DNA from 3 places in the Paraneptunicella aestuarii genome. Region 2 is predicted to be linked to each of the others. Evidence: predicted binding sites of a transcription regulator. Region 2 holds the regulator's gene; each other region holds the start of a gene.
What was found. Region 2 encodes sigma-54, which starts transcription at its own class of promoters, with help from an activator protein. Its sites were predicted from a motif close to GTTGGCACGNNNNTNGNNT; they were not measured.
Positions count from the first base shown of each region.

Region 1: a site for sigma-54 is predicted at 3,732-3,750, ahead of flgF (flagellar basal-body rod protein FlgF). Genes of this name have one in related genera too.
Region 3: a site for sigma-54 is predicted at 3,348-3,366, ahead of pdsR (proteobacterial dedicated sortase system response regulator). Genes of this name have one in related genera too.

Region 1 is NZ_CP074570.1:902,801-910,363, reverse strand. It holds gene flgJ (flagellar assembly peptidoglycan hydrolase FlgJ) at 1-248, opposite strand, end outside; gene KIH87_RS03725 (flagellar basal body P-ring protein FlgI) at 266-1,375, opposite strand; gene flgH (flagellar basal body L-ring protein FlgH) at 1,395-2,090, opposite strand; gene flgG (flagellar basal-body rod protein FlgG) at 2,124-2,912, opposite strand; gene flgF (flagellar basal-body rod protein FlgF) at 2,952-3,695, opposite strand; gene flgE (flagellar hook protein FlgE) at 3,879-5,261, opposite strand; gene KIH87_RS03700 (FlgD immunoglobulin-like domain containing protein) at 5,286-6,209, opposite strand; gene flgC (flagellar basal body rod protein FlgC) at 6,219-6,641, opposite strand; gene flgB (flagellar basal body rod protein FlgB) at 6,815-7,219, opposite strand; gene KIH87_RS03685 (CheR family methyltransferase) at 7,510-7,563, opposite strand, start outside.
Region 2 is NZ_CP074570.1:4,495,691-4,503,253, reverse strand. It holds gene KIH87_RS17545 (KpsF/GutQ family sugar-phosphate isomerase) at 1-400, shown strand, start outside; gene lptC (LPS export ABC transporter periplasmic protein LptC) at 459-1,028, shown strand; gene lptA (lipopolysaccharide transport periplasmic protein LptA) at 1,045-1,560, shown strand; gene lptB (LPS export ABC transporter ATP-binding protein) at 1,560-2,285, shown strand; gene KIH87_RS17525 (RNA polymerase factor sigma-54) at 2,352-3,836, shown strand; gene hpf (ribosome hibernation promoting factor) at 3,864-4,151, shown strand; gene ptsN (PTS IIA-like nitrogen regulatory protein PtsN) at 4,178-4,621, shown strand; gene rapZ (RNase adapter RapZ) at 4,618-5,463, shown strand; gene KIH87_RS17505 (HPr family phosphocarrier protein) at 5,501-5,773, shown strand; gene mgtE (magnesium transporter) at 5,984-7,342, shown strand; gene arcB (aerobic respiration two-component sensor histidine kinase ArcB) at 7,373-7,563, opposite strand, start outside.
Region 3 is NZ_CP074570.1:2,962,839-2,970,401, forward strand. It holds gene KIH87_RS11495 (PepSY domain-containing protein) at 1-67, shown strand, start outside; gene KIH87_RS11500 (response regulator transcription factor) at 80-754, shown strand; gene KIH87_RS11505 (ATP-binding protein) at 751-2,073, shown strand; gene pdsO (sortase-associated OmpA-like protein PdsO) at 2,238-2,993, opposite strand; gene pdsR (proteobacterial dedicated sortase system response regulator) at 3,463-4,158, shown strand; gene pdsS (proteobacterial dedicated sortase system histidine kinase) at 4,183-6,414, shown strand; gene KIH87_RS11525 (AI-2E family transporter) at 6,411-7,463, opposite strand.

The DNA of each region.
Region 1 (7,563 bases), 1.3 Mb from region 2:
TGCATATCGCGATAAAACTTCACTTGTTGCGAATTAAACGGACTATCTTCATCAGCCAAGGCATCGGTAGCATCACGCATAGATTTCAACATCATGCGAACGAAAATCGCTTCAAACTGCTCAGCCGTTGCTTCCAATGCCTTTCTATCGCCTTTTTGCGCACCTTGGCGCAGCACATCCAAACCTTTGATGTCATAGGCGACTTGAGCTTGGTCGATTTGGCTTTGTACTTGAGCTGACATATCCATGATATTGACCTGCCTGATTAGATAATAATCAACTGACCTTGTAACGCTCCGGCTTCACGTAGCGCTTCAAGAATTGCCATTAAGTCACCCGGCGCAGCACCTACTTCATTCACTGCACGAACTAACTGATCCAAGGTCACACCCGGCTCAAATTTGAACATACGGGTATCATCAAGATTCACGTCGACTATGGATTGTGTCGTCGTTTGCGTTTCCCCCTGCGCAAAAGCATTGGGTTGCGATACGGTTTGATTTTCCGCGATGGTCACTGTCAGCCCACCGTGAGTGATCGCCGCAGGTAACAAGCGCACTTCTTTACCGATAACAATCGTGCCGGTGCGGCTGTTAATAACCACCCGAGCAGGGGCTTCTTCCGGGGTAAATTCAAAATCTTGTAGTGTGGCAAGAAATCCAACTCGCTGACCTACATCGCGTGGAGCAGACACTCGCACTGAAGCAGCATCAATAGGTGTTGCGATCACGTAGCCTTTTGACGGATCCGCTCCCAAACGACGGTTAATCGTTTCAGCCAAATTCTTGGCAGTACCAAAATCCGGGTAATTCAGGTTCAGCGTTAAATAGTCATTGGTCATTAAACCGCTAGGAACACTACGTTCAACAATAGCCCCATTAGCGATACGTCCGACTGTTGGCGTGTTAGAGACAATACGAGAACCATCAGCACCTTCGGCGCCGAAACCACTGACCACCAAACTCCCTTGCGCAATCGCATAAACATTGCCATCGACACCTTTAAGGAAGGTTTGCAACAAGGTTCCACCACGCAAGCTTCCCGCTTCGCCAATAGACGATACGGTAATATCAATGGTTTGACCCGGCTTGATAAATGGCGGCAATTCAGCATGAACCGCTACAGCAGCCACGTTCTTGATTTTTGGCTTGACGTTGCTGGGCAGTGCAATACCGAAATTTGACAACATGGCACGGAAACTTTGTTCAGTGAAGGGACTTTGCTCACCCGTTCCTGGCAAACCGACAACCAAACCATAACCCACTAACTGGTTACTACGCACACCTTGAATGGTGGCAACATCTTTCACGCGTTGAGCCTGAACATTCAGAGGCAACAACAGCATCAATCCCATTAATATCAGTAACTGTTTCATTGTTCTCTCCACGTTCAACTTAAAATGGCCACCAGGACGATGAGAAGAATTTGGTTAACCAGCCTTGTTCCTGGGTTCTGGCAAACTCCCCCGTGCCACTGTATTTGATACGGGCATTGGCGATTTTGGTCGATAACACTTCATTCGCCGGATTAATGTCCGACGGGCGAACAATGCCTGTTAAGCGCAAATACTCATCACCGCTATTGAGGGTTAGCCATTTCTCGCCACGAATAACCAAATTACTGTTGGGCAACACTTGAACCACGGTGACTGAAATGTTGCCATTCAGGTTATTACTCTGATTCGCCTGAGCATCACCTTCAAAGGAATTCGATGTGTTCAAATCCATTTGAATAGACTGGTTGCCAACCGTAACATTCTGCCCACCCAAGCCAATGATTGGCTCGACTGTCATGGCATTGTCACGTCCCATGGTGGTTTTTGCCGACTTGGTCGCGGTGGTGTTTTCACGCAAAATAACCGTGATGATGTCGCCGATTCGGCGCGCTTTTGCGTCGGAATACAGGCTACTACTCATACTTGCCTGAAAAATACTGCCATCATCATTCACTTTTTCTGAGGGCATATCAGGAATAATAGGTGCGTAAAATGGATCATTAGGCATGGGTTCATGATGAGCCGTTGACATACAGCCCGACAGCATTCCAACGGAACACAATGTAATGCTGACTGTTTTTACTAATGACCTCATTTCACTACCCTCACCAAATTCGTTAACTAATGATTAAAGCTGCTGAATAACCTGACTCAACATCTGATCAACCGATGAAATCACTTTGGAGTTCATCTCATACAAACGTTGACTTTCAATCAGATTCACCAGTTCTTCCGTTACGTTCACGTTGGAAGTTTCCAGCGAACCTTGTGCAATTGAACCGATACCGTCCAAACCAGGAATACCCTGAATGGGGTTACCGCTTGCCGCCGTTTCCACATACAGGTTTTGCCCGATTGGCTGCAATCCAGCAGGGTTCAAAAAGTCAGACAGGTTTAACTGTCCAAGTACGATAGGGTCTGCTTGTCCACGAACCGTTGCTGATACTTCACCATCCTGAGAAATGGTGATTTGCTGAGCATCTTCAGGAATAGTAATGTTAGGCTGCAACAGGAAACCCGCGCCCGGAGTAACGATTTGACCTTGGTTATCCAAAGTGAACTGACCGTTTCGGGTATACGCCAAAGAACCGTCAGGTTGCAGAATTTCAAAATATCCACGCCCTTGAATTGACATGTCCAAAGCGTTATCTGTTGTGATCAGGTTACCTTGTGTATGTGCTTTTTGCGTTGCCACAACCTTGCTACCTGCACCTAGCATTAAGCCGGAAGGTAACTCGGTATCTGCAGAAGAACGACCACCGGGTTGATTGATGTTCTGATACAGAAGATCTTCAAAAATAGCGCGATCTTTCTTAAAACCGACCGTACTGGCGTTTGCCAGGTTATTGGAAATGACCGACACATCAGTTTGTGCCGCATCCAATCCAGTTTTACTGATCCATAATGCTGGGTGCATAAGTCACCTCCACCCTGTTTAATCAAATCTAAATATTCGTTAAATAATTCTGAGCAACTGGTTGCCACGCATATCAAGTTCGTCGGCTTTCTTCATGATCTTGACTTGCATCTCGTAATGCTTTTGCAACTCCATTACTTTCATCATTTCATCAATCGGATTGACGTTGCTGGACTCTAAAACGCCACTACGAATTCGTACTGTGGGATCCAGCTCGGCCTCATTGCCGTCTTTGGTTCGGAACAATCCATCTTGACCACGAACCAAATCGCGCACATCAGGATTGACCAACTTCAATCTCCCCAATTCCTCTTGCACGTTCTCTGGCGCGCCTTGAGGGCGAACAGTAATGGTGCCATCTACCGCAAAATTGAGATTATCCAAAGGAAGTGGAAGATAAATCGGGCCGCCATCACCCATGACAGGATTACCATGAGCATCTTGCAACATACCATCTGCCGCAGCCTGGAAACTTCCGGCTCTGGTATAGGCTTCATTGCCTTTAGCATCTTGAACAGCAAACCAACCATCGCCCTGAATGGCTAAGTCCATATCACGGGCGGTTTGAACCATGGAACCACCAGTCATTTTATTGGCATAGCCCTCGGTCATTGCAAAGACACGAGTTGGTAAACCATCACCAAAGGCGGGCATGGCTCTGGCTTGAGTTAGCAGAGCTTTAAAACCTGTAGTCTGAGCATTTGCCAGGTTGTTAGAACGTACCGCAGTACCCAGCAAGTCCTGACTTGCTCCGCTCGCTGCGATATAAAGCATTTTATCCATGACAATAATCTGACGTAATTAATCTTAATCAGACTAAAGCAATGTTGGTGCCAATGTGTACAGAAATAACAAAACAAGCCTGTAAGGCTTATAAATAAAGGATATGGAAGAAGAGATTTTGGAAGGAAGAATGAATTGAGGCCGCTTTTTTGGCGACCTCAACTTCGTACTTACAGTGTCAATTTATCGGATATTCAATACCGTCTGGTTTAACTGGTTATTGACTTCCAACGCTCTTGAATTGGCCTGGAAGTTCCGTTGCGCGATAATCATATCAATCAATTCGGTAGTCAGGTTTACGTTAGCCTGTTCCAACGCCGATGAGTTAATCGTACCGAATGTTCCGGTTGTTGCCTCACCTGCCAAAGCTTCGCCTGACAAAATACTTTCTTTCCATTGTGTATTACCCGCCTGAGTCAAACCTTGCTCGTTAGCAAAACGAACCAGCGCAACTCGAGTAATCGGTGTGGAAGTACCATTCGAGAAGGTTGCACGAACCAAACCGTCAGGGCCGATATCGATACCAGTCAATCGACCTACTGGCAAACCATTTTGCTCCAGTGACGTTACCTCAAAGTTAGAAGCAAACTGAGTCGGTTCATCTGGTGTTGCGTTCGCGGCATCCAATGCAAAGTCCAAAGTAATTTGTTGCGTAGTAGATGCACCATTATTGATAGGTGGATTACCTAATGGCATGGTCACTACGTCACCTGTAGGTTGAAATGTACCTTGTGAGTTTTGAATACCCGTGAAGTCACCACCTGGGCTAAATACCATTCTGAACGCAGGAATACCTGGCGCGGAAAAGGTTGTCCCAACCGTATTTGCAGCGATGGCACCAGCAAAGCCGGTTCCGGTGTCATCGGTGATTTCGATAGGCGTATTATCTACTTCAACCGTAACCAACCATTCGTTAGTCGCGCCCGCATCCTTCATGAAGTAATACGTCATTACGTGTGAATCACCTAGCGAGTCATAAATGGTCACTGAGGTAGATGCATTGAAAGTTAACGGATCCGCCGGATTAAATAACAATGGATCAACACCATTAACACCCGCCGGCAAGTTCATTCTCATATCAACAGCAGAAGTTGGTGTTGGAGAGCCAGATGAATCCGGAATACGTACCGGTGTTGCGGTACTTAATGCAACTGATGCTGATGTACCATCGGCGTTTACCGGGAATCCCAATAGGTTGTCACCATTGGAATTAACAACAAAGTTGTCGTCATTCAGTTTGAATTGGCCTGCTCGAGTAAAAGAGAAATCTCGAGATGTTTGCTCAGGAACCGTGGCAAAAAAGCCGTTTCCGGTAACCGCCAAATCCAAGGCATTGTTCGTGAACTGCAAGCTACCTTGTGAGAACTGTTGCGCGACTTCATTAGTCAACACACCGTCACCCACTTTAGTTCTGCCGCCCGACAATAATGATGCAGCAAATACATCGCCAAACTCGGCTCGAGATTCTTTAAAACCAACCGTATTAACGTTCGCAATGTTATTGGCTGTAGTATCCAAATCTTTCTGAGCAGCAGAAACTCCACTCAGTGCTATATTAAAGGACATTCGTATTCTCCTCTTGGATTTTTATCAACCGCCGACCCGTATAACATCAGCAAGTTTAATATTCTGATCACCCGCTAAATTCAGGATGACACCATCAGTTCCACTGCCAGTCAGACTCACGCTTGTAACTCGGCGGTTAATGCCAAATTGCAATGCTTCGTCCTGACCATTCACTGTTCCCTGTATTTTTATTTTGTAATCGCCAGGGGGAACGAGATATCCATTGTTATCTGTACCATCCCAGCCAAAATCGATACTGCCAGCATATTGGTTGCCGACATCAATATTGCGGATAACCTGCCCGGCCTGATCTTCAATGATAATTTGCACATCTTTCATATCATCAGCGGCAACCGCAGATCCTGTTACCTGAGCTTCCATCACCACATCCAGTGACTGGTTTTGCCCACCCACAGTGCCATTGGCTTCAATGATATATTTTCCGCGAGGCAAGAAGTTGCCGTAGTCGTCAGTACCATCCCAACCAAATGAGATATTACCCGCGCTCTGTGAACCGCCTTCAATCGTTCTGACCACCTGACCATATTCATCAGTTATTTGAATCTGCAGGTTTTCTACATCTGTTTCAGCAACGATCGCTCCATACACATTGCCTTCTTTCCAAGTTGTACCTGAATCGGCATTAACCAGAACTTCCTGGCCAATCAAGCTACTTGCCTGAAGAGCCTGATTCGAGTTCATGGACTGAGCAAAAGCATCAAATTTATCATTCAGCCTGGATAAGCTGTCTGCCATTGTGAAACTCGTCATCTGGGCAACCATTTGATCATTGTCTACCGGTTTGGTGGGATCCTGATTCGACAATTGCTCAGTTAACATGGCGAAGAAGTCTTCCTGCGATAGTTGTGAATTACTATTATCAGCAACCGGAACAGCATCTTCAGAGGGCCAGTATAGCCCTGTATCTAAACCACTTATGCTAGACATTATTTACCCCTAACGACCTTGACCGAGCATCAGAACACGACTAAAAATTCGCTTGGTTGTATCGGCAACCTGAACATTGGTTTCATAGCTTTTTGACGCTGACATCATGTCTGCCATTTCCTCAACGATGTTAACGTTAGGCTTGTAGATGTAGCCATTTTCATCAGCCATTGGGTGACCCGGTGAATACTCAACCTGCAAAGGCTTCTGACTTTCAACCACACCCAACACCTCAACACCAGTCCCTCTCGTTTGATCCTGATTGGCTTGATCCAATGCAGCAGCAAAAACCGGGTGACGCGCCTTGTATGTTTGATCGTAACTACTGCTGACACTATTCGCGTTTGCCACATTACTGGCTGTTGTATTCAAGCGAACATTTTCTGCATGCATTCCTGTAGCAGCGATATTCATTACATTAAACAGGCTCATGATTAGTGCCCTCCACCTACATTATTTGCCTAAGGCAAAGTCAAAAAACTCTTCGATACCCACCATCATTGGCAGTACCAGCTCGGCAATGATTGCCGCTTATGATGCTTTTTTATTGGAGAAAGCAAACTCCGTACCAATACAAAAAATACCGTTCAAAAAGACTTACTCGCTTATGACTGACCGCCAGTGAGAGCCTTCTTAAAACCTTTAAATTTGCCATCAAGAAACTGCAAGCTGGCTTGGTAACGCAGGCCGTTGTCCAAAAACATATTTCTTTCTTTTTGAACTTCTACGTTATTGCCATCACCTGTATCAGGTTGATTCGTTTCTCTAAACTGAATTTCGCGAGGAAGCGCACTGCTGCTAGCAGACAAGTGTTTTTCGTTTGTTCTGGTCAGGTTGTGCTGCTGCCCATAAGTTGCACTCCTCATTGCTTCCTGAAAATTAATATCTCGCGCTTTGTATCCGGGAGTATTGGCATTAGCGAGGTTTCCAGCAATAACCTCCATGCGGTCATTACGCACGTTAACAGCCCGTTGATGAAAAGCAGTCAGCCTATCTAAACTAATCGCCATTGCTTTACTCCCCTTTGAAATATCTAAAACGAAATTTTTGAAACCGCAGTATGTTTAAAACTAAAGCGTCAAAAATTTATTCAGTTAATGCCAGAATCTGGCTTTGTTGTGACTTTGTCGGATCAAAGCAAACTTGATGCCAAGAATGGGATAGCAAAACAAAAAAAAGGATAGTATTTATATTGAAAGCCTTATAAATAAAGGCTTAAAAGAGAAATGAACTAACAACAAAAACGCTAAATTGGCGCTTTAAAAAAGGAGAGTGATACTCTCCTTTTCAATACACAAAACTACTTCTTGGAGTAATACAATCCAGGCGGGCAACGTATTAAATTGAAGTCGTT
Region 2 (7,563 bases):
TTTGGGACGCAAGTTGTTATTGAAATTGGCTGATGTCATGCACTCCGGTGATCAGGTTCCGATTGTGGATAGCAAAGAAACCATAAGCTCAGCTTTATTGGAAATTTCCAATAAAGGTTTGGGCATGGCTGCTGTTGTGAACGATGCCGGTCAATTTGAAGGTATTTTTACGGATGGTGATTTGCGACGCGTTATTGATGCTAAAGTTGATATCCATCATACGCCGATTGCTGATGTCATGACTAAAAGCGCGGTAACGGTCACCGCAGATATGCTGGCAGCTGAAGCGCTTAACATCATGGAAACCCGCAGTATCAATGGACTTGTGGTGTTAGATAACAATCGCATCCCTGTTGGCGCACTGAATATGCTTGATTTGTTAAAAGCCGGAGTCGCTTGATGCTTTGTGAATTCATAGTCTTTAACTCAGAGACACCACTTGTTGGTAGAGGGTGGCTATGAATCGCTTAACCGTCAGTATTCTTTTCCTGTTTCTATTGATTTTGCTATTAAATCTCCCCATGTGGATGGAAACAGACAAAGAACAGCAGACCGAAGAGGATGAGCTTGGTTGGCAAGCTAACTACCAGGCAAATGAAATGCTCAGTACCCTGTATAACAAGCAGGGGATGGTGTCACATAAGGTTTTCGCGACCAAAATGGAACATTTTGAAGAGCTTGGGTTCACAGTGTTTGAGCGTCCTCGATACACTATTTTTACTGAGCGAACAGAGTCGCCTTGGCAGGTGAATGCTCTGGAAGGTACTTTATACGAAGATAATCGTATTCAGCTGGAAAACAATGTACTGATTAAAACCTTGAATGACGAAGGTTTTGTGCAGCAGATTGAAACCAGTTTTATAGAAATAAATTTAACTGACAAGACCATGACATCCAATGAACCAGTGATCATTACCGGTCAGGATTATGTTATTCATAGCAATGGATTTGTCGCTAACTTATTAACCAGAAAGTTTGAGTTAATTGATCATGTTCAAACCGTATTTAACCCTAAAGCGGTTAACTAATATGTCATGTAAGCGAATGGCTAAAATGGCATTGGTATGTGCCGTAGCGGTCGGTTGCATTAGTTTGGTGCAAGCCGACAGTCAGGATTTTAAACTGCCGATTACGGTTGATTCAAAATCCCAGTTTGTCGATGGTAAAAGCAAGACATCTATCTTTAAAGAAGACGTTCATATCTCTCAGGGCTCATTGAAAATTGACGCTGAGGAAGTGGAAGTGAATGCTTCTCAAGGTGAAGGCAAAGAAGTTTTTATTGCTCGTGGTAATCCTGCTATTTACAGCCAAACCATGGACGATGGTTCTGACATTCGCGCCGTTGCCAATGAGATCCGATATCAAGTATCAAACCGCACGTTAACCTTAACAGGCGATGCAGAGCTACATCAAAACAGCAGCATGGTAAAAGGTAACTCCATCACTTTTAATCTCGATAAGCAGCAGCTATCAGCCGAAGGCCAAAACGGTGAAGAAGGTCGAGTTGTTACGGTTTTCCGTCCAGAAGCCGCGAAGAAAAAGGGAGAAGACAAAAAATAATGTCTACCTTATGCGCCACGCATCTCGCCAAGTCATATAAATCCAGACAAGTTGTTCGGGACGTTTCTATTGAAGTCAGTGCTGGGCAGATCGTTGGCTTACTGGGTCCTAACGGGGCGGGTAAAACGACCACTTTTTACATGATTGTAGGCTTGGTTCCATTAGACCAAGGGCAGATATTCATTGATCAGCAAGACCTGACACTACAACCTATGCATATTCGTGCGCGCCATGGTATTGGTTATTTGCCGCAAGAAGCCTCGATTTTTCGAAAATTGACCGTATATCAGAATTTAATGGCGATATTGCAAACGCGCAAAGAATTGAGTGATGAGCAACGTGAACAAGAAGCCGATGACTTGTTGGATGAGTTCAATATTGGACACATTCGTAACAATTTAGGTATGAGTCTGTCGGGCGGCGAGCGTCGTCGGGTTGAAATTGCCCGAGCTCTGGCTGCGAATCCTCGATTTATATTATTGGATGAGCCTTTCGCTGGAGTTGACCCGATTTCGGTAAATGATATAAAGAAGATTATTCAACATTTAAAAGAGCGTGGCATTGGTGTTTTAATCACCGACCACAATGTAAGAGAAACGCTGGATGTTTGTGAACATGCTTACATTGTGAGCCATGGTCAAGTTATCGCCGAAGGAAACGCAGAATTGATTTTAAACAATCAACAGGTCAGAGATGTATACCTGGGCGAACAATTCACGTTATAGTTAAACAATTGGAAGAAGCGGATAACAAAGCCTCGCAACGACCGAAAATATAAGCACCCAATATAGATGAAACCATCATTACAGCTTAAGTTCAGTCAACAATTAACGATGACGCCACAATTGCAGCAGGCAATTCGATTGCTGCAATTGTCTACGCTTGATTTACGTCAGGAGATACAGGAAGCGTTAGATGCTAATCCTTTGTTGGAAATTGAAGAGCATGACCACAATAGCTCTGACAACGAAAATGATTTCGACAGCCAGTTAGAAAAATTAAATGGTGATGATTATCCTGATACATCATCAGATTCAATGGATACCTCTGATGTACTGGAAAGTGCATCAATGCCTGACGAGTTGCCAGTAGACAGCACTTGGGACGAATATTACAGTGCGTCTTCAGCTCCCGCACCTTCTCCTATTTCCAGCGGCAGTGACGATGATTATGTCTATCAGGGAGAAACGGTCGATTCCATTCAGGATCATCTGCTGTGGCAAATGCGCTTAACCCCTTTCTCTGAAACTGACGAAGCTATTGCCATTGCTATTATTGATGCGGTTGATGATTCCGGATATTTAAAGATTTCCAGCGAAGAAATACTTCAGGGTTTAGACTTGGAAGATGTAGAGCTGGAAGAAGTGGAATGTGTTCGTAAACGTATTCAATGGTTCGATCCTGTTGGATGTGCGTCTCATACACCACAAGAATGCTTATTGGTTCAGCTATCACAATTTAAAGATGACACGCCTTGGCTGAAAGAAGCGCGTGACATTCTGAAAAATTTTTCAGACCTGTTAATGAGCAAAGACTTCCGCACATTAATGCGTAAGGCTAAGCTGAAAGAAGAGCAACTTCGTGAAGTGCTGCGGTTATTACAGACGTTAAATCCGCATCCCGGCAGTGAAATTAATCCCCAACAGCCGGATTACATTATTCCTGATGTATCGGTAAGTAAGAAAAACGGACGTTGGATGGTAGAATTAAACCCTGATAGCGTGCCAAAGCTGAATATTAATCAGCAATATGCTGCGATGAGTAAAAGTGCCAAAAGCAGCAATGATAGCCAGTTTATTCGCAATCATGTGCAAGAAGCGCGCTGGTTTATCAAAAGTATTGAAAGTCGCAATGAAACCTTGTTGAAAGTAGCCAATTGTATCGTTCAACAGCAACAAGGATTTTTTGAACATGGGCCTGAAATGATGAAGCCTATGGTGTTAAATGATGTGGCTGAAATGGTAGATATGCATGAGTCAACAATTTCCCGGGTTACGACCCAGAAATATATGCATACTCCCAGAGGTATCTTTGAGTTGAAGTATTTTTTTAGTAGCCATGTTGCTACTGAGAATGGCGGAGAATGCTCTTCAACCGCTATTCGTGCATTGATTAAAAAGCTGGTGGCTGCCGAGAATCAGGCTAAACCACTCAGCGATAGCAAGATTGCCGAATTGTTGGCCGACCAAGGTATTATGGTGGCTCGGCGAACAATCGCAAAATACCGGGAATCGCTCTCGATCCCTCCGTCTAACCAACGTAAGAGCTTGTTATAGGCTCGTTCCCAAAAAAGGAAGACGATCATGCAAATTAATCTAACTGGTCATCACGTAGAAATTACCGACGCATTACGCGACTATGTTGATAATAAATTTACTAAATTGGAGCGTCACTTCGATCATATTAATAATGTTCACGTGATCCTGAATGTAGAGAAGCTAAGTCAGAAAGCAGAAGCTAAACTACATATTGATGGCGGTGAAATCTTCGCGGCATCTGAACATGAAGATATGTATGCTGCTATTGATTCTTTGATTGATAAACTGGATCGCCAGGTTATTAAATACAAAGAGAAACTTAAAAAGCACTAATTAGAGCTTAAAGCAGTACCAGAAAAATGGATATTAAAGACATCCTTGCACCCAACGGCATTAAACGTGCCATTGGGTGCTCAAGTAAAAAGCGAATCCTTGAACTTTTGAGTCTGTTAGCCGCAGATGTGTCTGATGAAATAGACTCAGAGGAAGTTCTCACCAGTTTATTGAGTAGAGAACGCATGGGAAGTACGGGCATTGGGCATGGCATTGCACTTCCTCATGGACGTTTGCCCGGTTTGCTAAAACCTATCGCTTTAATTATTACCTGTCAGGATGGAATAGAGTTTGACGCTATCGACAATCAACCTGTTGATATTTTCTTTGCGATTCTGGTTCCAGAAAACGATACCACCGACCATCTCAAAATCCTCTCAGCGATTGCCAATAAACTCAACGATCGAGACATTGTTCGTAAGTTACGTAAAGCTGAGTCAGAACAAGCTTTGTATGAGGCTTTGGTATGAAACTGATTATCATCAGTGGTCACTCAGGTTCAGGAAAGACCATCGTGCTCAGAGCGTTGGAAGATCTGGGCTACTACTGTGTCGATAATATTCCGGTAAACTTGCTGCCAACCCTCACCCATACGGTTGAAAATGAGTATGAAGAAGTGGCGGTGAGCATTGATGTTAGAAACATTCCCAAAGATCCTGACGAACTGAACGAAATTCTTGATTACTTACCCACTAATTGGGAAGTGACCGTTGTCTTCCTTGATTCCAGTGACGATGTGCTATTGAAGCGCTTTAGTGAAACTCGTCGTCTGCATCCGCTTTCGAAACAAAAAATGTCTCTTACTGAGGCGATAAAAGCTGAGCGTAGAGTGCTTGCTCCAATCGCTGAGCGTGCTGATTTGTATATTGATACCGACAAGCTATCGGTTCATCAATTGGCAGAATTAGTGCGAGAGCGCATTTTGGGCAAGAAAAGCTCAAGATTAGTGTTGGTATTTGAATCTTTTGGCTTCAAGCACGGTATTCCTAAAGATGCCGATTATGTGTTTGATGCCCGTTTTTTACCCAACCCTCATTGGGAACCTGAACTTAAGCCATTAACCGGCCTTGACTCACCTGTTCAGGTGTTTCTTGGTTCTCAACCAATCGTTGCCAAATTTGTCTGGCAAATCCAAAGTTTAATTGCGACCTGGTTACCGCATTTGGAACGCAATAATCGCAGCTATGTTACTGTCGCCGTTGGTTGCACTGGTGGTCAACACCGTTCGGTATATGTCGTCGAAATGTTAGCTAATGTATTTAAAGCCTCTCATCCAGATGTACAAGTGAGACACCGCGAATTAAGCAGTTAATGCCAATCTACCCTGTAAGATTGAAGTGAGTGAGTGTATGAGACTGGAAAAGAATCTTGTTATTGTAAATAAACTGGGCTTACATGCTCGCGCTGCAACGCAGCTTGTTAAAGTCGCCCAACAGTTTAAAGCTGAAATCACCCTGATACAGGGAGACAAAACTGCTTCTGCCGCCAGTGTTTTGGGCCTGATGATGCTGGAAAGCTATCAGGGTAAAGAAGTGACGGTCGTGTCGGAAGGTGAAGATGCTGAAATGGCTTTAGCTGCGATTGAAGAGCTCATTACGGCAAAATTCAACGAAGAAGAATAACACCCGTACCTTTCTTGCTACACTTGTTATAGACTATACGGCTATAAGAGCAGGTTAAGCAGACCTAACCAACAAACGAATTAGTCAGATAAAACAAAACGTTGGCGAAGTCATACTATCGTCATCTGAATAATAATAATGAATTCATTACTCAGGTTTCTCATATCGGTTTTATCACATAATTAAACCTGAACTTCCACAAGGGATGACATGGCAGAAGCACTCGAAAGACAACATGTTGCCGAACAGCTAGAGTCGATTAATCAGGCTCTTGGCAGTGGTATGTATGTTCATGTCCGTAAGATGCTTCAACATATGGCTCCTGCTGATGTTGCCCTGCTTCTGGAAGCCTCCCCAATTAAAAGCCGTGCGGTGCTATGGCAACTCCTCGATCCTGATTTTCACGGTGACGTATTAGAAGAACTTTCGGAAGATGTACGTAACGGCATCATCCGAACCATGGTTCCAGATAAGCTGGCCGAAGCGCTGGAAGACATGGATACCGATGACCTTGCAGAACTGCTGAATGGTCTACCCGATAAGGTGGTGCAAGATGTTTTGCGCCGCATGGATACCCAGGATCGTGTTCGCGCTGAGCAAGCCCTCTCTTATGGTGAAGGAACTGCTGGCTTCATCATGAACACCGACACCATTACGCTGCGTCCGGAAGTCACAATCGACGTTATTTTACGTTATTTGCGGTTGAAGCGTGAAATTCCGGAAGGCACAGATACTCTCTATGTGACTAACCGTCATGACAAGTTGATTGGCACAATCTCTTTGCCGCGCTTATTGACCAGTGCTCCAGACAGCACGGTTGATGAAGTGATGGACGAAGAGCCACTGACCATTCCTGTAGATATGGTTGAAGGCGAGATTGCCAAACTGTTTGAACGCCACAACTGGATATCGGCACCGGTTGTGAATGAATCTGGCATTCTGGTCGGGCGTATTACCATTGACGACGTGGTTGATATCATCCGTGAAGACGCGGAGCACTCCATGATGAGTATGGCGGGTTTGGATGACGAGGAAGATACCTTCGCTCCCGTGGTTAAAAGTACCAAACGCCGTTCAGTATGGCTGGGGGTTAACCTTATTACTGCGATTATGGCCGCCGCTGTTAGCAACATGTTTGAAGAGATTTTGAGCCAACTGGCAGTGCTGGCGATTCTCAACACCATTGTGCCCAGTATGGGCGGTGTTGCCGGAAACCAGACCTTAACTCTGGTTATCCGTGGTATGGCCTTGGGGCATGTAGGCTCGGCTAACTCTCGCTGGTTGGTTGGAAAAGAACTGGCTATCGGATTATTGAATGGCTTGATGTGGGCCTTGTTAATTGCCTCGGTTGTTGCCATTTGGAAGCAAGATCTAACCTTGGGGATTATTATCGCTTTCGCTATGTTGATTAATATGGTGGTCGCTGGCTTGGCGGGTGCTGTGTTGCCATTGGCGATGAAGAAAGTGAATATCGACCCGGCATTGGCCGGTAGTGTGATTTTAACGACAGTAACGGATATTGTTGGAATCTTCGCCTTCCTTGGCACTGCGACAATCTTTCTTGTCTAATCCTTCTAAGCCTAAGCTTCGAGTTAATTCTTAGTTTTCCTGCTCTTGTTCCTGTAACCAGGATTCCAGAATCTGCATATCATGTTCGTAAGCCTGTTCCAGCTCTTCGACCCAGTCATGAACATTTTGCCACCAGGCCGGGTGGTCTCCTTGCTGGATTTGGTTCGCCACTTTCTGCACGCCAGTCAACCCAACTGAGCTTGCTGCTCCTTTGATTTTGT
Region 3 (7,563 bases), 1.5 Mb from region 2:
AGGACGCGTTGTCACTGTCGAGATCAAACGTACCGTCCAAATACAAACACCGCTTAAGCCAATGTAAAGAAGGTCATAAATGAGATTATTAATAGTTGAAGACGACAGCCGATTATTGACCCAACTTGATCAACTCATGCAACAGCAAGGTTATAGTGTCGACCTCGCTGACGATGGACAAAAAGCCAAATTCCTGATGCAAGAGTATCCGTACGACGCCGCGATTGTGGATGTAGGGCTACCGTTACTGGATGGTTTTGAGCTCATTCGTCAGGTTAGAAAAGACAATATCACCACCCCTATTTTACTTCTCACGGCTCGTGACCGCTGGCAAGAAAAAGTAGAAGGTTTAGAAGCAGGTGCTGATGACTACCTGACCAAGCCATTTCAGGAAGAGGAACTACTTGCCCGTATCAATGCACTGATAAGACGAGCTTCTGGTCAAGCAAGCCCTAAAATCACTATTGGGCCTATTTCTCTGGATACCGTGTCTCAAGAAGTCACCGTTAATGATGAAATTATGGATCTCACCGCTTACGAATATAAAGTGCTGGAATACCTGTTAATGAATCCTAAAAAGATCATTTCCAAAACAGAACTAACCGAGCATATTTACGATCAGGATTTTGATCTGGATAGTAACGTTATCGAAGTATTTGTTGGGCGATTACGTAAAAAACTCGACCCGGAAAACCAATACAAGCCCATCGAGACTTTACGAGGCAGAGGTTATAGAATGAATAGGCACTTATGAAACGTCTATCATTAAAAATTCGTATTTTTTCAGCAGCGCTTTTAGCGCTGTTGTTGTTTATTCCCATGATTGCCTATGCGCTTGAACGCGCTTATGTGGGCAGTTTATCTCATGCCATGCTGGAAAGAATGAGGGTACAAACTCTCACATTGATTTCAGAATTTGAGATCATTGGTAATATTTCCAACATGCCGGAATTAATTATTAATGGTCAATTCAATCTGCCAGAATCCGGCTTATATGGCATTATCACCCATGGCAATACCGTTATCTGGAAATCCCTTTCATCCATGAATTGGCCAGTTCCCATGGTTCCGAGTTTACCAGCGGTAGGCGAAGATCAATTCATTCAAATCCAACAAAATAGCCGTACTTTCTTTCTTCATACCTATACAGCCGAATTTTCTAATGGTGAAGAATTTAGAACTTTTAATTTTCACGTGTTTCAAGATAAGCGTAGCTTCGATGCCGAAGTCATGCATTTTCGTACCACCCTATGGTATTGGCTGGGCATTATTTCCATCATATTGCTGACATTACTGTATTTCACCCTGCAAACCGCGCTACGACCAATTGGCCGATTAGTCAATGAGATTCTTCGTATCGAAAAAGGCAACGCCAATAGAATCACAGACCAATACCCCACGGAACTGGAAAAACTGAAATCCAATTTGAATCATTTGCTCAACACGGAAGAAAACCAGCGCCAACGCTATAAAAACAGCTTGGGCGATCTGGCTCATAGCCTTAAAACTCCCCTTGCCGTACTTTCCGGTTTGCCCGACCTTCCCGCTCAAGGTCGAGAACCCGTTGAACAGATCAACAACATCATTCAACGACAATTAAAACGAGCCGTTGCTGGCACTGGAAGCCGTTGGAATCAGAAAACCCTGATCCGTCCTATTGCGCAAAAATTGTGCTCAGCGATGAGTAAAGTCTATCGGGACAAAGATATTGATTTTGAACTCAATATAACAAAAGACATTGGCTTCTTTGGGGATGAAACCGATTTAATGGAAATGCTGGGTAATCTGGTTGATAACGCCTGCAAAGCCGCAGAAAGTAAAGTCATCATTGAAGCCAAACGTACCGATTCACAATTATCGATTTGTGTCGCTGATGATGGCCCCGGGATCCCGGAAGACAAACGACAACTATTGATAGAACGAGGAAAACGCCTCGACAGCTACGAAAGCGGACAAGGCATTGGTATGGCGGTGGTTTCCGATTTGGTTTCAGCTTATGAAGGACGATTACTTATCGACAACGGCATGTTAGGTGGTGCTGTGATCACGATGGAATTTCCGCTTTCTAAATAGCACTTGTCAGAAGAATTAAGCTTCACATCCTTGTATATAACCTCATATATGGTCTCCTCCCGTATTGCAAGAATGCATTTTTTTGATAACAGGGACAGGTTTGCTGCCATATATGAGGTTAAGTTTTCCCTTATCACTCAAATTAAAATAATTCAGGAGATGATTTACTGTGAAGCCGTCATGACTTTGTCCGGATTATAAACTCGCAATAAAACGCGACGATCGAAGAAGTCGTTCTCCCAGTTCTGGCTCTGCACAATCGGTTGTTCTTCACCGTAGCTTACCGTTTCAATTTGTTTCTCTTGTACGCCATGAGCGATTAAAAAAGCCCTGACCGATTGCGCTCTTTGCTCCGATAACCCCTGATTGTAATCAGACTCTCCCCTGCGATCGGCATAGCCCTGAAGCGTTATCTTAAGCTGTGGTTGTTGTCTAAGCTGCTCGGCTAATTTGCCCAAACTGTCTTTGTAGTGTGGCAATAACTGATACGACGCCGATGTAAATTGAATATTGCTCTCTAGCGGCATCAGTTCAACGTTCGACTCCTGCTTCACCAACGCTTCTTTATAAAGCTCATTTTCCGCTTCATAGAGCTCGTTTTTCGCTAAAAGCGCCTGATATCGAGTCAACAACGCATCCAGCTCTTGTTGTCGCTGTTCCAGATGACTAATAAGCAAATCTTTCTCTTCCTTATTATCAGCATCCTCGGCAATTAACACTCCAGTAATACCCGCCACCATCGCGCCAATCGGGCCAGCAACAACGGCTCCAATGGCTAACCCGGAACTTAAGCCAATAATGCCGCGATGAGAAGAAGTCGTCTCATCCTGAGTTTCAGTGGGAGCAGCAGCAAGTTGACCACAAAATGCCAACCCAGTGATCAAGCTTGCCAAGCTGATTGATAAAGATGTTTTTTTCATTTGTTAAGTCTCCACAATATCCAATTATTTCTGCGTTTTCTTGTTCAAAGTAAGTGCACATAACTGCAAGTCGCCTACAGAAATTGATCGCAGACTCGCCGTCTCTTTATTTAAGAAAGAAATCCATTGAGGCTCCACAGCCGCTTCCCTGCGGCTGAGGGTCTGCTCACCAATTTCTGTAGGTAACTGATGATTTGGAACAGTTATGTAATAAAAACCTCAGCACCCTGAGCTCGGGATACTGAGGTGCGGAGTAACGGTGCTGGAAGATTGTTACGTATCCCGAGCTCAGGGTTATTAAACAGCCCGGAAATGACGTGAAACGGGAAACAAAATGGCAATGTGCAGATCAAATGTGGCAAGAAAATGGAAATTGCGCAGAACAGCTAGTTATTGCTGGCATCGCAGGCTTTTTTAGTTAACCATTCGCAATACAGGAACCAATATTAATCAAGGGCTCAGTTCATCCATGTCTAAACGCATCGCATTAATTGAAGACGATCCGGCCATTCGGGAAAACTATACCGCAGCGCTGCAACGTCAAGGTTATACCGTATTAAGCTTTGCCGACCGACCTTCAGCAGAAAGCGCGTTTAGTCAACGACTGCCGGACTTAGCCATTATTGATATTGGCCTACAGAATGAAATAGACGGCGGCTTTGCCTTGTGTCAGCAATTAAGAGGATTATCCAAAACTCTCCCTATTATCTTCTTCACTGCCAGAGATAACGATTTCGATACCATTTGTGGCTTACGCATGGGCGCTGATGATTACCTAACCAAAGACATCAGCCTGCCACACCTTATTGCCAGAATAGCCGCGCTATTCCGACGTTCAGAATTATTGTTAACCCCGGAACACCAAGAAGACATAGTGCAGCAAGGCAAGCTGAGAATGGACAGCAACCGCATGACAGTGAACTGGCAAGAACAACCGATTGAACTCACCGTAACCGAATTCTGGATGCTTCACGCCATTGCCAAATATGCAGGGCATGTTAAAAGCCGCCAGCAACTCATGGATGAATCGCGCATGGTCGTGGATGACACCACCATCACCTCGCACATTAAACGCATTCGTAAAAAGTTCATGCAACTGGATCCTGAATTTGATTCCATCGAAACCGTGTACGGTATGGGCTACCGTTGGAAGCGCAGCGTTTAGGCTTTAAATGAATAGAGATCCATTGTGACATTTCGCATCGGTATACGGCTCAAGCTGCTGTTTTTATCACTCTTCCTGTTTGCCATCCCCTGGCTTGGCTACCAATACGTTTGGGAGTTGGAAAGTTATTTGCGAGTGGGTCAGGAACAAACACTGGTAGGCACGGCCAGAGCCGTCGCAACGGCTCTGCACGAACGCCCCACTCTATTTAACAAGCAAGCCAGTTACCTCACCGATGTTAAACCCGGAACAGACTTGTACGCCCATCAGATCATCGACCCAATACAACTGGATGGTCGCTTGCAGGACTGGTTCGATTATCGCCATTTAGCGGTTCATTACGACGCTAAATACCTGTTGGATGACGTTGCAAACTATCGCGCCGAAGACCTTAACTTCACCCATATGATTGGCATTTACGGGGATTATCTTTACGCCTATTTTGAGGTACACGACGATTACATAAAAATGCGCCCTCGCAATAATTTAAGAATCGACCTGAATGATCATCTCTATATTGCACTCACCACACCTGAAGGCGAGTTCAAACGTTATATTGTCGCCAACTATCAACCAGGCTGGCTAAACACCTACGAACTTACCGATAATCTCGAATCGAATCGTCCGCAAAAACCTGAGCCCCGTATTCAAGGACATTGGCGTAATCACATTCCGGGTAGAGATAACTCAGGGAGTGGTTATAACATTGAGATCAGAATTCCACTCAACATGCTGGCGGATAATATCGCCTTTGCCATTGTCGATGTGGATGAAAACATTGATCAGGGTGCTCCAAATAACAGCGCACTGGAAAATCAAATCTTACGCATTGGTACAGCCAACCCCAATCAACCAGACTCCCTCGGCACGTTATTGGTTCCTTCGCCTGAAATAGAGAAGATCATCAAAGGCTTGCAATACTCTGGTGCTCGTATTTGGGTATTAGATAAACATCGGCGAGTCATGGCGCGTTCTGGTGATATATTGCAATCCACAGGTATGAACACAACATTGAGAGACAACACAGCTTCTGACCCTCAATGGTGGCAAAATGGATGGCAGTATATCGAGCAAGAATGGCTACTGCCTCTGTACTACAAAATACTCACCAAACCACCATCCGAGTTCATAGATGAATTACAAGACGCCTATGCCTTAGAAGGCAAAGATATTGAAAGTGCGCTAACCGGAAAGCCCGATGCGCTTTGGCGACTGACGCCTGACAACAAAGCTGTGATCCTTTCAGCCACTCATCCCATCTGGATTGATGGAACCGTAATGGGCGCGGTTGTGGTTGAACAAACCACTCATGGCATTCGCACCTTAAGAAACAAAGCGTTGGAAAAGCTGTTTAACGTCATTCTCGCGGTCATGTTTTCCGGCACTATCGTGCTATTTCTGTTCGCTTCGCGTATGTCTTTTCGTATTCGTAATCTGCGCAATCAAACCGAAGCCGCTATCGACCATAACGGCAAAATTATCGGCAATATTCCGCTTTCCAAAACCCAGGATGAAATTGGTGACTTGTCGAGGACTTTCCATAATGTATTAGGCAAGCTGAGCCAATATCATTACTACCTTGAAAATATGGCTTCGCGACTCTCTCACGAGCTGAGAACCCCGGTTGCCATCGTCAAGTCCTCAATGGAAAACCTTGCCATGCAACCTCAATCAGAAACCTCTCAAGCCTATGTAAACAGAGCACAGGAGGGCATAGCTCGCCTTAGCCAAATATTGAACAAAATGAGTGAAGCGTCTCGGTTGGAAAACGCATTACAGAGCACCGATACCGAAACATTTAATCTGCATGAACTTCTACAAGGCTGCTTGTTGGGTTACCAACTGGCCTACCCTGAAAATCACTTTGATTTGCAATCTGACTACCCCAAAGCAACATTAAAAGGTTCGCCGGATCTGTTTGTGCAAATGCTGGATAAGATCACGGCTAATGCCACCGAATTCAGCCCGAAAGAAGAAACTATTAATTTTAAACTGCAACAACAAGCCAATCAGCTCATATTACGAATTATCAATGTTGGCGCTCCGTTACCCAGCGACATGCAGCATCAATTGTTTGATTCAATGGTTTCGGTAAGAAAAGAGGCGCATTCTACAGCGCCTCATCTGGGTATCGGTTTATATATCGCGAAAATCATCGCCGAATATCATCAAGGAAAAATCAGTATCGACAATTATTCAGCCAAAGATGGAAGAGCTTCCGGCGTAGAAGTGCGCATTATATTTCCTATTCACTAGTTACTTTTCGGATTAACAACCTCGTCCATCTTGTCATCTGCCAATAGTTGAGCCAGCCATAGTGTATCCTGACGAGATTCAAGCATAATCTTGACAATCATGGTCAAAGGCACAGAAAGTAGCATACCGACCGTACCCAACAGCCAACCCCAAAATATCAAGGAAAGAAAGACCACTAATGTGGAAAGCCCCAAACCACGCCCCATATATTTAGGCTCAATCACATTTCCCATAACGGTATTCACCACTACATAACCTAACGCCACCAAACCGGCTTCCGGCAAGCTTAATTGCACAATCGCCAACAACACCGCAGGCACAGCCGCAATAATCGAACCGATATTAGGAATATAGTTAAACAGAAACGCTAGCACTCCCCACAACAGGAAGTGATCCAGGCCAAGGAAATACAGCCACAAACCAATCACCAAACCGGTGAACAAACTCACAACCGTTTTAATCACCAGATAGTTTTTCACCGACAACAACACCTTGTCGATTTGGCGCATTTTCATCTGTGGATCATCCAAAGCGATATGGATTTTCTTCGGTATTGAATCAGCTTCAAACAGCATGAAAATCACAGTCAGCAAAATCAGCAAGAAGTTAGTTAGTACCCCGCTCAATCCTGACAAAAGATTAGTTGCCATTCCCATAGCAATACCCGGATCGAGATAAGACAACAACTGCTGCTTGTCGAGTACGATATTAAAGGCAGCCAGCTTCTCCGCAGCCCACAAAAACTGATTCGTTAGTTGTTGCTTGTAAAGTGGCATTTTGGCAGAGAATTCATTCATGGACTGACCCACAAGCCCAGCCAACATAAAGCCAAAGATAACGATCAGAAAAATAACCAGCAGAATGGAAATGCCTTTAGGCACTTTGTACCGGGTCGCCCATTGAATAATTGGCGTACATGCCATTGCGATAAAAATCGATAACAGAAATGGAACGACAATGGTGCTGGCAGTTTTTATTCCGGCAAGTACAATAACCATCGAGGCCAAAACGATGAGAACTTTGGTCGATGCAGTAAATTTAGCTTCCATGTGCAATAACTCATTATTGTGTGTTGGGCAAAAGTAACAGATTCAAGTTTGGTTGCAAACGCAAACCAGACAGATAATAAGCACCTAGACAGGAACTCGA